DNA from 3 places in the Chitinophaga sp. ARDCPP14 genome. Region 2 is predicted to be linked to each of the others. Evidence: riboswitches for the same ligand, from Rfam matches in the RefSeq annotation. Region 2 holds a riboswitch; each other region holds the start of a gene.
The links. Region 2 has a riboswitch for cobalamin ahead of ACLHR0_RS01175 (DUF5074 domain-containing protein). Riboswitches for the same ligand answer to the same signal wherever they lie in the genome.
Positions count from the first base shown of each region.

Region 1 (4,228 bases), 180 kb from region 2:
TCAATAAAATTGCTACCGCCAAAGCCATTCCTTTCCTGCTTGCCGGCGATCTTAACTGCGTACCGGAAAGTGCATCTTACCAGCTACTGCTGAAAAAATTTACCCCTTCCTGTACCGGTTGCGGGTTCACCATCCCGGTGAACAACCCCAACAGGGTGATTGACCACATTATGTGGACAAACGCCCCGGGCTTTACGGTAAAAAGCAGCAGTGTAGTAAATGAGCCGTATCCCTCGGATCATTTACCGGTGATAGCGGAGATTGTTATCAAATAGTATATTCAGGCCGCACAAGTCGCAGGATTTGTGCGGCCCTATTATTCGCGGTTAACATGCAGCATCCCGTTTAACGTCACCAGGTTTTTAATGGCATCCCCGATAGTGTTGTTAAAATAAACATACACCTCCTTCCCTTCTTTGATCCACGCGCGGATCTCCTTTGCCCGTTGCGCCAGGTAATCATCTGTATACCCACCCTTATAATCGCCGGCGGGTCCATGAAACCGCAGGTATACGAAATCAGCCCTTGCATTAAGTCGTTCATTCCTTGATTTTGGAATATCATGCAGCACGATGCTGCATTCATATTCATCTGCCAGCTCATACACTTCCCCGATGTACCAGGAGCTGTGCCTGAACTCCAGCGCTACTTTCCAGCCATCCGGGGGATTAATGCCTTGTACTATATCCAGCAGTTGTTCTACCTGGCCATATTGCTCCACCGTTACACCGGGTGGAAACTGTATTAACAGGCATCCTTTCTTCGCTCCGGCCTCATTGATCACTTCCATAAAACGAATCACATCCGCTTCCTGGAATGCCAGCTGCTTCACATGGGTGATGTCGCGCCATAACTTGAAGGTGAAAACAAAATCATCCGGTACTGAGTCCGCCCACTTTTTTACCGTTGCGGCCTGGGGTACTTTGTAGAAGGAGCTGTTGATTTCAATGCTGTTAAACAGGGAGCCATAGTAAGTGAGCCGGCTTTTATCCCGGAAAGCGGGAGGATAGGCCAGCTTGTTAGGCACGGGTAGTACGAGTCCGCTTGTGCCCGATTTATAGATACCTTTGGTTTTTTTTGCCATGCAAGGGGTAAAGCAAAAATCTAACCAGTGGGATGGTAATAGCCAGGAATACTTTTTGTATAGAAACCGTAAATCCGCTCCCCCTAAAAACTATCCGTTATGACATCATTCACCGACTTCTTCACCACTTATGGCCGGGCCTCCTTAGGCAACGATACAAGTATCATCGCCAGTTGTTATGCAGAAAACTTCATGGCCGCCGGGCCATCGGGGAGCATGACTTTTAAAAATGATGAAAAGTTCACCCAATGGCTGGAAGAGATGTTTAAATTTAACCACAAGGTCGGCATGCAGGAAATGAAAGTCATTAAAGTAGAAACGTCGCCGATGGGGAAATACTATACCAGGGCGCTGGTCAGATGGGGCGCTGTTTTCTCAAAAAATCCGGAGGAAGTCATTGAATTTGAGATTACTTACATTTTACACCATCTTAATGATGCACTCAAAATAATCATGTATATCAGTCATGAAAACGAGGAAGATGTTTTAAAAGAGAAAGGCATCATCAGCTAGGCGCCGGTACAAATACAAAATCAGTATATTGTAAGAAAAAAAATGCGCCGTATTATACTCAGCTTCGTACTTATCATCATGGGTACCTCTCTCTACGCCCAGGCACCGGAGGAAGCAGTGAAAGCTGCTATTAACCAGCTGTTTACTGCCATGAATAATTCAGACAGTGTAGCGGTGGCCGCCTGTTTCGCGCCGGGAGCGATATTGCAGTCGGTGATGGAAGACAAAGCAGGCAAGCAAACTATCCACACCACGCCGGTCAATGAATTTTCCTCTTTTATAGGCAGACTCCCGGCCCAGGCGGCTGACGAGCGTATTGTATTTGGCTCCGTCCTGATAGATGGCCGGCTGGCTGCTGTATGGACACCCTACCGCTTCTTCTTCAAAGGACAGTTTTCCCACTGTGGGGTAGACTCCTTCCAACTAGTGAAGCTCCCGGATGGGTGGAAAATCCAATATCTCATCGACACCAGGCGCAAAGACAATTGTGAAGAATCAGCCATGGCCAAATAATACCTGCACCCGCCCTGACCCGGTATTACCTCGCGCATGCTTCACAGATGCGTGAAACCAGCGTATCCGTTGCGTAACCCATGCACTATGCATACAGTCCACATGCACTCCTCATGCACTCATGATGCACTCCCCATGCACTATCAATGCACTATCAATGTACTATCCCTGTCAAAAACCAGGGTTTCGGTCAGCTTTCAGGGTGGATATGCCCACATGGATACCGCTCCCGTTTTGAATCGATCAAATAATAACCTACTTTTGCCCCGCTATGGTTCAGGTATGTCCACTCCGGATATACCTGATTAAAAGGGAACTCGGGTGAAAATCCCGGACAGTCCCGCTGCTGTAAGTCTCATACAATGCTAAGGCATCGCCAATCAGACCACTGTTGAACATTCAATGGGAAGGTCGCCTGAAGCAGAGATAAGTCAGAATACCTGCCATACAACTACTTTTTTAAGCTTTCGTGGAATGAAGCTTGGGAATAAATTCAATCTGCGGGTATCCCCCGTATCTTGTCTCTTTCCTGATTATTTTTCTTATTGCGAAAGCTGTTGATGGAACATTAACAGGCTTGGGAATGATGCGTTTTAAAACACCGGCGAAAACCGCCGGGATGTTGCTGGTATTGCTCTGTGGGGCAGTGAGTGCCTTTGCACAACAGGCCGACAGTGTAAAATCCAAGGACCTCCGGGAGGTGTCCGTTACAGCCCCGCGTACGGCCAGGGAAGTAAGCCCCGGGCAGAAAATGCAGGCGAAAGAACTGGAGCGGCTGGGCAGCCACTCCGTGGCGGATGCTATCCGTTTTTTTGCAGGGTTGCAGGTAAAGGACTATGGCGGTATTGGCGGTCTCAAAACCGTTGATATACGCAGCATGGGCACCAACCAGGTGGGCGTATTTTATGATGGCATTCAACTGGGCAATGCCCAGAACGGACAGGTGGACCTTGGCCGGTTTTCGCTGGATAATATGGAGGAAATCGCCCTGTACAACGGGCAGAAAAGCAACATCTTTCAGCCGGCGAAAGACTTTGGATCAGCCGGGGCCATCTATCTTACTTCTCTCAAACCTAAATTTGCACCGGGAGAAAAAACACATCTCAGGGGTACCATCAAAACCGGCTCCTTTGGCCTGTTCAATCCCTCTTTGCTATGGCAGCAGAAAATCAGCAGCAAAGTATCCGCCTCCTTCAGCACCGAATGGATCAATGCTACCGGCAGGTATAAATTCTCCTACCAGAAACGTGATGAAAACGGGCACCTGGTATATGATACCAGCGCTTACCGGAAAAACGGCGACATCAATGCCGTTCGCGTGGAAGGCGGTTTCAATGGCCTGCTCAATGGCGGCGAGTGGAGCACCAAAGTGTATTATTACCAATCGCAGCGCGGCCTGCCCGGGTTCATTGTAAACGGTGTGTTCGGGCATGTGGACCGTCAATGGGATCAGAACATCTTTGTACAATCCAGCTTCCGCAAAGATATTACCAAACGTTACAGCATCCTGCTGAACGGGAAATATGCCTACGACTATACGCGGTTCCTGGCGCCGGATACCGCCCGGCTTTATATAGATAACCACTACCGCCAATATGAAATGTATTTCTCGATGGCGCATCAGTATGCCCTTACCAACTGGTGGACCATTGCGGCTTCGGGCGACTTTCAATGGAACCGCCTGGATGCGGACCTGACCAACTTCAGCTACCCTACCCGTTATACCACACTGGCTGCCGCCGCCACAAACATCAGCTTCAACCGCTTCAGCGCACAGGCCAGCCTGCTGGGCACCTTCGTGAATGAAACCGTAAAGAAAAATGCTTCGGCGCCCTACCAGCAGAAATTTACACCGGCAGTATTTGTTTCCTGGCAGCCCATGCGCTCACCGGATTTCCGGCTTCGTGGCTTTTACAAACAGATCTTCCGCATGCCTACATTTAATGACCTCTATTATACCGAGATCGGCAACCGCTTCCTGGAACCCGAATTCGCCACACAATATGATGCAGGATTCACCTGGAATAAAACCTTTGCCAGCAGCTGGCTCACTCAGGCAGGTATTGAGGCAGACGCCTATTACAATGAAGTAAAGGATAAGATCGTAGCCGTTCCCGG
Region 1 is NZ_JBKIXB010000001.1:124,978-129,205, forward strand. It holds gene ACLHR0_RS00420 (endonuclease/exonuclease/phosphatase family protein) at 1-275, shown strand, start outside; gene ACLHR0_RS00425 (DUF72 domain-containing protein) at 317-1,084, opposite strand; gene ACLHR0_RS00430 (hypothetical protein) at 1,184-1,597, shown strand; gene ACLHR0_RS00435 (nuclear transport factor 2 family protein) at 1,640-2,110, shown strand; cobalamin riboswitch at 2,366-2,572, shown strand; gene ACLHR0_RS00440 (TonB-dependent receptor) at 2,694-4,228, shown strand, end outside.
Region 1: linked by a shared signal. The riboswitch ahead of ACLHR0_RS00440 (TonB-dependent receptor) and the one ahead of ACLHR0_RS01175 (DUF5074 domain-containing protein) in region 2 are both predicted to bind cobalamin.

Region 2 (4,228 bases):
ATCCACCCGGCCAGGCTGGGAAATAATATTATGGTAAGCGCCACCTCCGACACCAGCGATGAAATGATTGAGGGTATTGAGTTCAAAGATAAAACCGGTAAAGGCTTTATGCTTTGCGTGCAATGGCATCCGGAAAGAATGCCGGAGAAAGAAAGCAACCCGCTTTCCCAACAAATCAAAACACAATTTCTTCAAGCAGTTAGAAACCATACGAAATGAGAATCTTTAATCCTGCCACCGCACAAACCCTCGCCGTTCTCAGAGAAGATTCACTGGCAAGGGTAGTTGAAAAAACCGCGTTGCTGCGGCTGGCATTCGACCGCTGGTCGGCCAAGCCACTGGCAGAACGCATCAAAGTAATTACCCGGTTCAACCAGCAGCTGGAAAAGAGAGTGGAAAAACTGGCGGGCGTGCTTACAGCTGAAACCGGAAAACCATTGCAGCAATCACGCAATGAAATCAACGGCGCCGTAGCCAGGATTAACTGGATGCTGGAGAACGCAGAGAAGTACCTGTCGGACGAATGGGTAACGAATACAGATAGCTTAAAAGAAAAAATCTCCTACGAACCACTGGGCGTTATCTGCAATATCTCCGCCTGGAATTATCCCTACCTGGTAGGTGTAAATGTTTTTATTCCGGCCCTGCTGGCGGGCAATACTGTGTTGTATAAACCTTCCGAATATGCTACCCTAACGGGTATGGAAATAGAGAAACTTTTTTACTATGCCGGTCTTGAGCAAAATGCTTTCAAGGTAGCCATTGGCGGGAAAGCCACCGGCGAAAGCCTCATGGATCTGCGGGTAGACGGCTACTTCTTTACCGGCTCTTATAAAACCGGTAAATACATTTATGAAAAAGTTGCTTCCAGGATGCTGCCCTGTCAACTCGAACTGGGTGGAAAAGATCCGCTGTATGTAACAGACGACATCGAAGATATCGCAGCAGTGGCATCAGCTACAGCCGACGGCGCCTTTTATAACAACGGCCAGAGCTGCTGCGCAGTAGAACGCATTTATGTACATGAAAAAGTATACGATGAATATGTAGCTGAATTTGTAAAAGCAGTGAAATCCTGGAAACTGGGACTACCTACAGACGAGGGCGTGTACTTTGGCGCCATCACGAGAAAGGAACAGTTAAAAGTACTCGAAAACCAGGTACTGGAAGCCCGTGCAAAAGGCGCCACGCTGAAACTCGGCGGTCATATCATTGTACATGATGGCAACTTCTTTGAGCCCACCGTTCTCACGGATGTGGATCACAACATGAAAATTATGCAGGAAGAAAGCTTTGGCCCGGTGATAGGCATCATGAAAGTAACCAGTGATAAAGAAGCTATTCAATTAATGAACGATACGGAGTATGGTCTTACTGCATCGGTATACTCTTCCAATGGTGAAAGGGCGCAGGAAATCCTTTCGCAGGTAAATGCGGGTACCGGCTACTGGAACTGTTGCGACCGGGTTACAGCAGGATTGCCGTGGGCGGGCAGGAAGCACTCCGGCTTTGGCGCAACGTTATCGCACCAGGGATTGAGAGCGTTTACCAAAACGAAGGCGTGGCAGATGAAGGGATAAGTTTTATAGAAATATTGTTTGTAAAGCGTGATGCAATGTTGAATTGCATCACGCTTTTTTTATGAGTTAACAGGTTACAAAGGCAACCCATCCACTGAAATTCCTCCTACCACATCATTTTGGCAATTATACCTAATTACCGTAGGTTTGCTTCCGCATTTGGTTCCGCCCCGTGGCGGATTAAAAGGGAATCCGGTGTAAAACCGGAGCTATCCCCGTAGCTGTAATCCTGCATTTATCGTCAGATAAATTGTTTTTCCGGATGAACTCCATACCACTGTCTGCCTGTCCGGCAGATGGGAAGGTCCCGGAAAAGCAGGTAAGCCAGAAGACCTGCCTCTTGTAATTAATCATTCAACGCTTTCGGGTGAAATGCTACGAATGTGGGCCTGCCAGCCATTTTATGCGCTGTTATTTTTTTTCGTTTAGCCTTAGGCGTAATGCCTGAGGATAGCCGGCATTATGATCATTTCTCCAGGGCTTTACCCTGGGAGAAAACCACGTTGTATTTTCTTAATAAAACAATAAATATGAAAAAACAGTTATTATCCTTTCTGTCTGCAGCATTGATGCTGTTTGTTGCTTCCTGCCAAAAAGATGATGCGTTACAGCCGCTCGAACGCCAACGCACAAACGAAACCGGTACCGGCGGTGTTACGGCTTCGTTAATCGCCGGTAAATACGGCAATGGATTTTTTATCGCCAACGAAGGGTGGTTTGGCCACGGCACCGGTGACCTGCATTTCTACTCCTACAGTGGCGATAGTCTTGTCCCTAACATTTATCATGCAGAGAACCCCGCCGGCGCGCTGGGCGGCCCTTCCAACACGCTGCAGTATGCTACTATCTTCAACGGTAAAATGTATATTGTTGTAAAAGCAGGCGGCCCGCTGGTAGTGACAGATGCCGGCAGCCTCGTGGAAACCGGTCGTATTACTACCCTGCCAGGTAATGATGGTCACGCTTTTATCGGTGTGGATGCCACCCGCGGATTGCTGAGTGCGAAAGATGGCGTATATCCCATCACGTTACCTTCCCTCGCTGTAGGCGCTAAAATAACCGGTGTAGCCGGTTATACCGGTGATATGTTAAAAGCCGGCAGCTATATTTTTGTGTTGTCCCAAACAGATGGCATCGTTGCTTTAAACAGCAGCACCTATGCCGTAGTAAAAAAGTTCGGTGCGGCCAACCTGGCCTTTGCTGCCGGTAAAGATGGCGGCGTATATGCCACCAACGCAGATTCCCTGATCCGTATAGATCCGGCTACCCTGGCGCGTACCGCAGTAAAATTGCCTTTCACAGTACCTTCCCCATGGGGCGCATGGCGTCATGCGGCCATCACTGCCTCTACAACGGAAAATGCCGTTTACATTGTGCGTAACAACGGCTTTGCCGGGGGCACTCAACTGTATCGCTATATCATTGGTAACACGGCATCTCTTGCATCTCCTTTTATTACACTGCCTTCCGGCCAGTATTTCTATGGCGCCGGCGCAGCGTATAACAAGGATAAAAATGAACTGGTGATGACTACGCTGAACGGTTCCTTCACCGGGGATGTGAACAGGGTGCTGATGTATGATGCCACTACGGCCACATTGAAAAAAACGCTCACTTACAACGGATGGTATTTCCCGGCCATGCCTGTATTTCATGAGTAGAGGAGGAAATAAAAAGAGGGTGCCTCAAATTTACTTTTGAGGCACCCTCTTTGATTATTTGCCAATTATTCATCCATTAATTCCCTTTCCATCTCCTCAATAGTAGGTAGTTGAGTCTTCAAATTATCCGGTATAATTTCAGAGAGCTCAAAGGAACTTATACCAATAGGTTTATTCAAATCACGTAAAGCGTATTCCACTTCTATTTTATCCTTCATTCTGCACAATATCATTCCAATTGAGGGACTATCAGTAGGATGTTTTAATTGGCTGTCCACTGCTGATAAATAGAAGTTTAATTTACCGGCATACTCGGGTTGAAATTTTCCAGCCTTCAATTCAATAACCACAAAACAACGAAGGTGCAAGTGATAAAATAATAAATCCAGGAAATAATCCGATTCACTGATTTCTATTTTATACTGACGACCAACAAAAGCAAAGCCCTTTCCAAGTTCCAGCATGAAGTGAGTTATTTTCTGTGTAAGCGCCAGTTCGATTTCCCGCTCCTGGGCATTCTCTTCCAACCCAAGAAAATCAAAATGATAGGGATCTTTGATGCTTTCAGCTGCAAGGTCAGACTGTGGCTTTGGAAGAGTAAATGCAAAGTTATGGTCTGCTTTCCCTTGCCTTAAGTGGTAATTACCCTTAATATTAATTTCAAGCTGATCTCTTGACCAGCCATTTCTTTGTGTGGCTTTCGCGTACTGTATGGCTATTTTAAGGTCTTTTATTTTTGAAATCAGGAGCCGTTGATAAGACCAGGGTAATTGTGCCACAGGTTGTGGCACAAATTCAAATTCCTTCGAAAAGAAGAGATACCATTGCCGGATTGTATATAAATTTCGTCGCGAGAAGCCGTTTATTTCCGGGAAACTCCTCTTCAAATCAATAGCAAGTTGCTCAAGAAAGTTATCCCCCCATTTCGCTTCCATTTGTCGTTGGACGATTTCCTTCCCTAGCTCCCAATACAGTTCAATCAAAGTA
Region 2 is NZ_JBKIXB010000001.1:300,544-304,771, forward strand. It holds gene ACLHR0_RS01165 (gamma-glutamyl-gamma-aminobutyrate hydrolase family protein) at 1-219, shown strand, start outside; gene ACLHR0_RS01170 (aldehyde dehydrogenase family protein) at 216-1,580, shown strand; cobalamin riboswitch at 1,724-1,935, shown strand; gene ACLHR0_RS01175 (DUF5074 domain-containing protein) at 2,111-3,241, shown strand; gene ACLHR0_RS01180 (PDDEXK nuclease domain-containing protein) at 3,307-4,228, opposite strand, start outside.

Region 3 (4,228 bases), 170 kb from region 2:
ATGAAGAATTTTTTCTTCTATAGTCATGATTGTACTGTTTTTCTTTTTTACAAAGATGCTTTTTCCCGCATCACTTCCGCTGCGCGGACCATATTCGACAATGCCACTTTTGTTTCCGGCCATTTACGGGTTTTCAACCCACAATCCGGGTTTACCCACAGGTTCCTGGCAGGGAGTGTGATGGCGGCTTTCTCCAGCAGCGAAATCATTTCTTCCGCAGATGGCTGGCGGGGAGAATGGATATCGTATACGCCGGGGCCTATCTCGTTGGGATATTTAAAATCCGCAAATGCATCCAGTAACTCCATCTGCGAACGCGAGGTTTCGATGGTGATTACATCTGCATCCATCGCCGCAATATGCTCAATGATATCATTGAATTCACTGTAGCACATGTGTGTATGGATCTGCGTTTCATCCTTTACGCCGCTGGCGGAAATGCGGAACGCCTGTACCGCCCATTCCAGGTAAGCTGCGCGGTTTTCTTTACGCAAAGGTAAGCCTTCCCGGATAGCAGGTTCGTCTATCTGGATCACCTTAATGCCTGCCTGCTCCAATGCCACTACTTCATCGCGGATAGCCCACGCGATCTGGTTGGCCGTGGTGGAACGGGGCTGGTCGTCCCGTACAAAGGACCATTGCAAAATGGTAACCGGACCGGTGAGCATGCCTTTCATCAGTTTATCGGTATGTGCCTGCGCAAAACTGCTCCAACGCACGGTCATGTTTGCCGGACGGCTTACATCTCCAAAAATAACCGGTGGTTTTACACAACGGCTGCCATAGCTCTGTACCCAGCCATTTTTTGTAAACAGGAATCCCTGCAGTTGCTCACCAAAATATTCTACCATATCATTCCGTTCAAACTCACCATGTACCAGTACATCCAGGCCAATCTCCTCCTGCCAGCGGATCACCTCTATGGTCGCTTTTTCAATGGCGGCTTCATATTGTCCGGTGGTCAGCTCTCCTTTTTTCAGGCGCGCCCTTAACTGACGGATATCATCTGTTTGCGGGAAAGAGCCGATCGTAGTTGTAGGAAACAGTGGCAGTCCAAACTGCTGTTGCTGGATGTTTTGACGCACCGGGAACGTACTGTTCCTGCGTGCATCTGCGGCGGTAAATGCCGCTATCCTCTCTTTCACTTCTTTCCTATGAATCAGCGGCGAGGTGGCCCTGTTATGGATAGCTGCTTTATTGGCTTCCAGCAGCGCCGTATTGCCGTTCACAATATCACGCAGCTCATTCAGTTCCTGCAATTTCTGTTTGGCAAAGGCCATCCAGTTTTTAATTTCGGGAGACAGGGCTGTTTCGTTATCCAGGTCGCACGGCACATGCAGCAATGAGCAGGAAGGAGCAATGGCGATACGGTCTTTTCCTAACACGTTTACTGCCTTTTGTATCTGCTGTAAAGATTTTTCATAATCATTTTTCCAGATATTCCTGCCATCCACTACACCCAGCGAGAGGTGCAAAGAAGTATGGGCAATAGCTGTATCGAGGATATCTTCCAATTGCAACGGGCAACGCACGAGATCGAGGTGCAATGTTTGCACCGGCAATGCCAAAGCCACCGGCAGATTCTTTCCATAGCATTCAAAATAAGAAGCCAGGAGAATATGCAGTTGGGGGAAGGCTGCATGAATTTTCGTGTAGGTATTCGTAAACACCTGCAGGGCTGCTTCATCCAGGTCGAGCGACAGGCAGGGCTCATCGAGCTGCACAACTTCTGCACCGGCTTGTGTGAGCTGCGATAGCACCTCCAGGTATACCGGCAGCAGTTTATCTATCAGCGATAAACGGTTGAAGCCGGCCGTTTTCTCTTTTCCGAGTAACAGGAAAGATACCGGGCCAAGGATCACGGGCTTAGCAGCATAGTTTTCTTTCTTTGCTTCGAGAAACTGCGCTGTTACTTTGCGGGAGAAGAAATGAAATGTTTGGTCTGCCGTAAATTCCGGAACGATATAATGATAATTGGTATCAAACCACTTTGTCATTTCCATGGCGGTGATATCGTCGCCATCGCGCTGGTAGCCGCGCGCCATGGCGAAGAGCAGGTCTGTTTCAGGAAGTTTCTTCTCCTGCAAGGTGCGGTAGCGTTGTGGCACAGCGCCCACCATCAGGGAAGTGTCGAGCACCTGGTCGTAAAAGGAAAAATCATTGCAGGGAATCCAGTCGATCCCTTTCTGTTGCTGCAGCTCCCAGTTGTGTAAACGGATATTACGGGCGGTTGCCTGTAATTCATCAAGAGTAATTTTGCCTGCCCAGTAGCTTTCGCAGGCTTTCTTCAATTCACGCTGGCTACCTATCCTCGGATAGCCTAAGTTGTGGATAATCATTGCTGATTGTTTAAAAGGTGATACATGACGTTCACGCTCTTTTATATAGTACAGCAATGTTTTTGAGAAAATAATACGGAAGGAGAAGGTATGGCAGATACAAGAACAAGCATATAGTATACATGATTCCATCATGCATACGCCTGTTCTGATAATTACCGATACCGAAACCTGACACGCTTCAATCCCCGAAAGCATTGTCAAAGTGAAATAAAGGCAGGTCTCCTGGCTTGTTCCGCTGGTAAACACCTTCCCATTCCTGGCCGGAACAGTGGCATATTATTTACCAGTTGCAGTGCATGTGCGCTGCCGGAAGCTTACAGTTGCGGGACAGCCTGTGATTTGCACACAGTTCCCTTTTAATCCCGCTTTTCAGCGGGAACCATTATTTGCTTCGATTAGTAATACATAAAGAACCGGCGCGAAGATAGTAAATCCCCGCAACTATCAAATCCGTTTCGTTTTCTTACAATTTCGGGCCGGGCGAAAAGCGGAGTTTTACATCATAAAAACAAACAGCTATGAAACAGGCAAATATACTGATCACCGGCGCCACCGGACACATTGGTACTACATTGGCTAAACAGTTATCGGCACAAGGCATTCCCTTCCGCGCCATGGTGCGCACAACAGACAATAACGTAAATGCCCTTGCCGCCTTACCCGGCGCTGAAATAGTAACCGGCGATTTCAACGATGCCAACAGCTTAGTCCTTGCACTTAAAGGAATAGAGCGGGCTTTCCTGCTTACCAACTCTTCTGAAGCAGCGGAAAAACTGCAAAGCAATTTTGTAACGGCCGCCGTTAAAAGCGGATTACCGCATATCGTAAAGCTCTCGCAACTCCATGCGGACGCACAATCGCCCGTACGTTTTTTACGGTATCATGCCGCTGTAGAAGAAAAGATCCGTGCATCCGGTATGGCATATACTTTCCTGCGGCCCAATTTATTTATGCAGGGGTTACTGGGTTTCCGTGAAACAATTGCCAGCCAGAACAAATTCTTTGCTACCGCCGGCGACGCTCCCATCAGCGTAGTGGACACCCGCGACATTGCCGCCATAGCTGCGGCTGCCCTCACCGGCAATGGGCATGAAGGCAACACCTACGATATCACCGGCCCGCAATCACTCACCCATGCCGCACTCGCAGAAACGCTATCCAATGCACTGGGGCGCACTATCCGCTACATCAACGTTACCGCAGCGGAGTTACTGCCCGCCCTTCTCCACGCCGGATTCCCCGCCTGGCAGGCAGAGGGCCTCATCGAAGACTATGCCCACTACGCACGCGGCGAAGCGGCGGCCGTTTCCTCCGCTGTAATGGACATAACCGGCAGGCCGGCGCGCGACTTCGCCGCCTTCGCCGGCGAGTATGCACCGGCGTTCACCTGAGCGGATTTTGTCTTTCTCAGGATTACGCTGATTATACTGATTAATTGGATTTTGTTCTTTGGGATTTTTAAAGGATTTGGGGAGATAGAAGCGGATTTTGTCTTTCTCAGGATTACGCTGATTATACTGATTAATTGGATTTTGTCCTTTGGGATTTTTAAGGATTGGGGGAGATAGAAGCGGAGACTTTTGTTTTTATCTCCTTAATTATTATTAATCTAAAAATCCAAAAAAATCCAAAAGCAAAATCAGTATAATCAGCGTAATCAGCGAGAAAGACAAAATCCGCTTCTATCTCCCCAAATCCTTTAAAAATCCCAAAGAACAAAATCCAATTAATCAGTATAATCAGCGTAATCCTGAGAAAGACAAAATCCGCTGCAAAATTTTACGCGGATTTCCCGCCAATTGCTTACTTTAGTTATCAAATCGAGCAACCAGTGAGCAATGAAGAAGCGGTTTTGCTGCAACGGCTACAGCAAGGGGATACTGAAG
Region 3 is NZ_JBKIXB010000001.1:132,238-136,465, forward strand. It holds gene ACLHR0_RS00455 (acyl-CoA thioesterase) at 1-27, opposite strand, end outside; gene metE (5-methyltetrahydropteroyltriglutamate--homocysteine S-methyltransferase) at 48-2,339, opposite strand; cobalamin riboswitch at 2,538-2,741, opposite strand; gene ACLHR0_RS00465 (SDR family oxidoreductase) at 2,861-3,733, shown strand; gene ACLHR0_RS00470 (RNA polymerase sigma factor) at 4,174-4,228, shown strand, end outside.
Region 3: linked by a shared signal. The riboswitch ahead of metE (5-methyltetrahydropteroyltriglutamate--homocysteine S-methyltransferase) and the one ahead of ACLHR0_RS01175 (DUF5074 domain-containing protein) in region 2 are both predicted to bind cobalamin.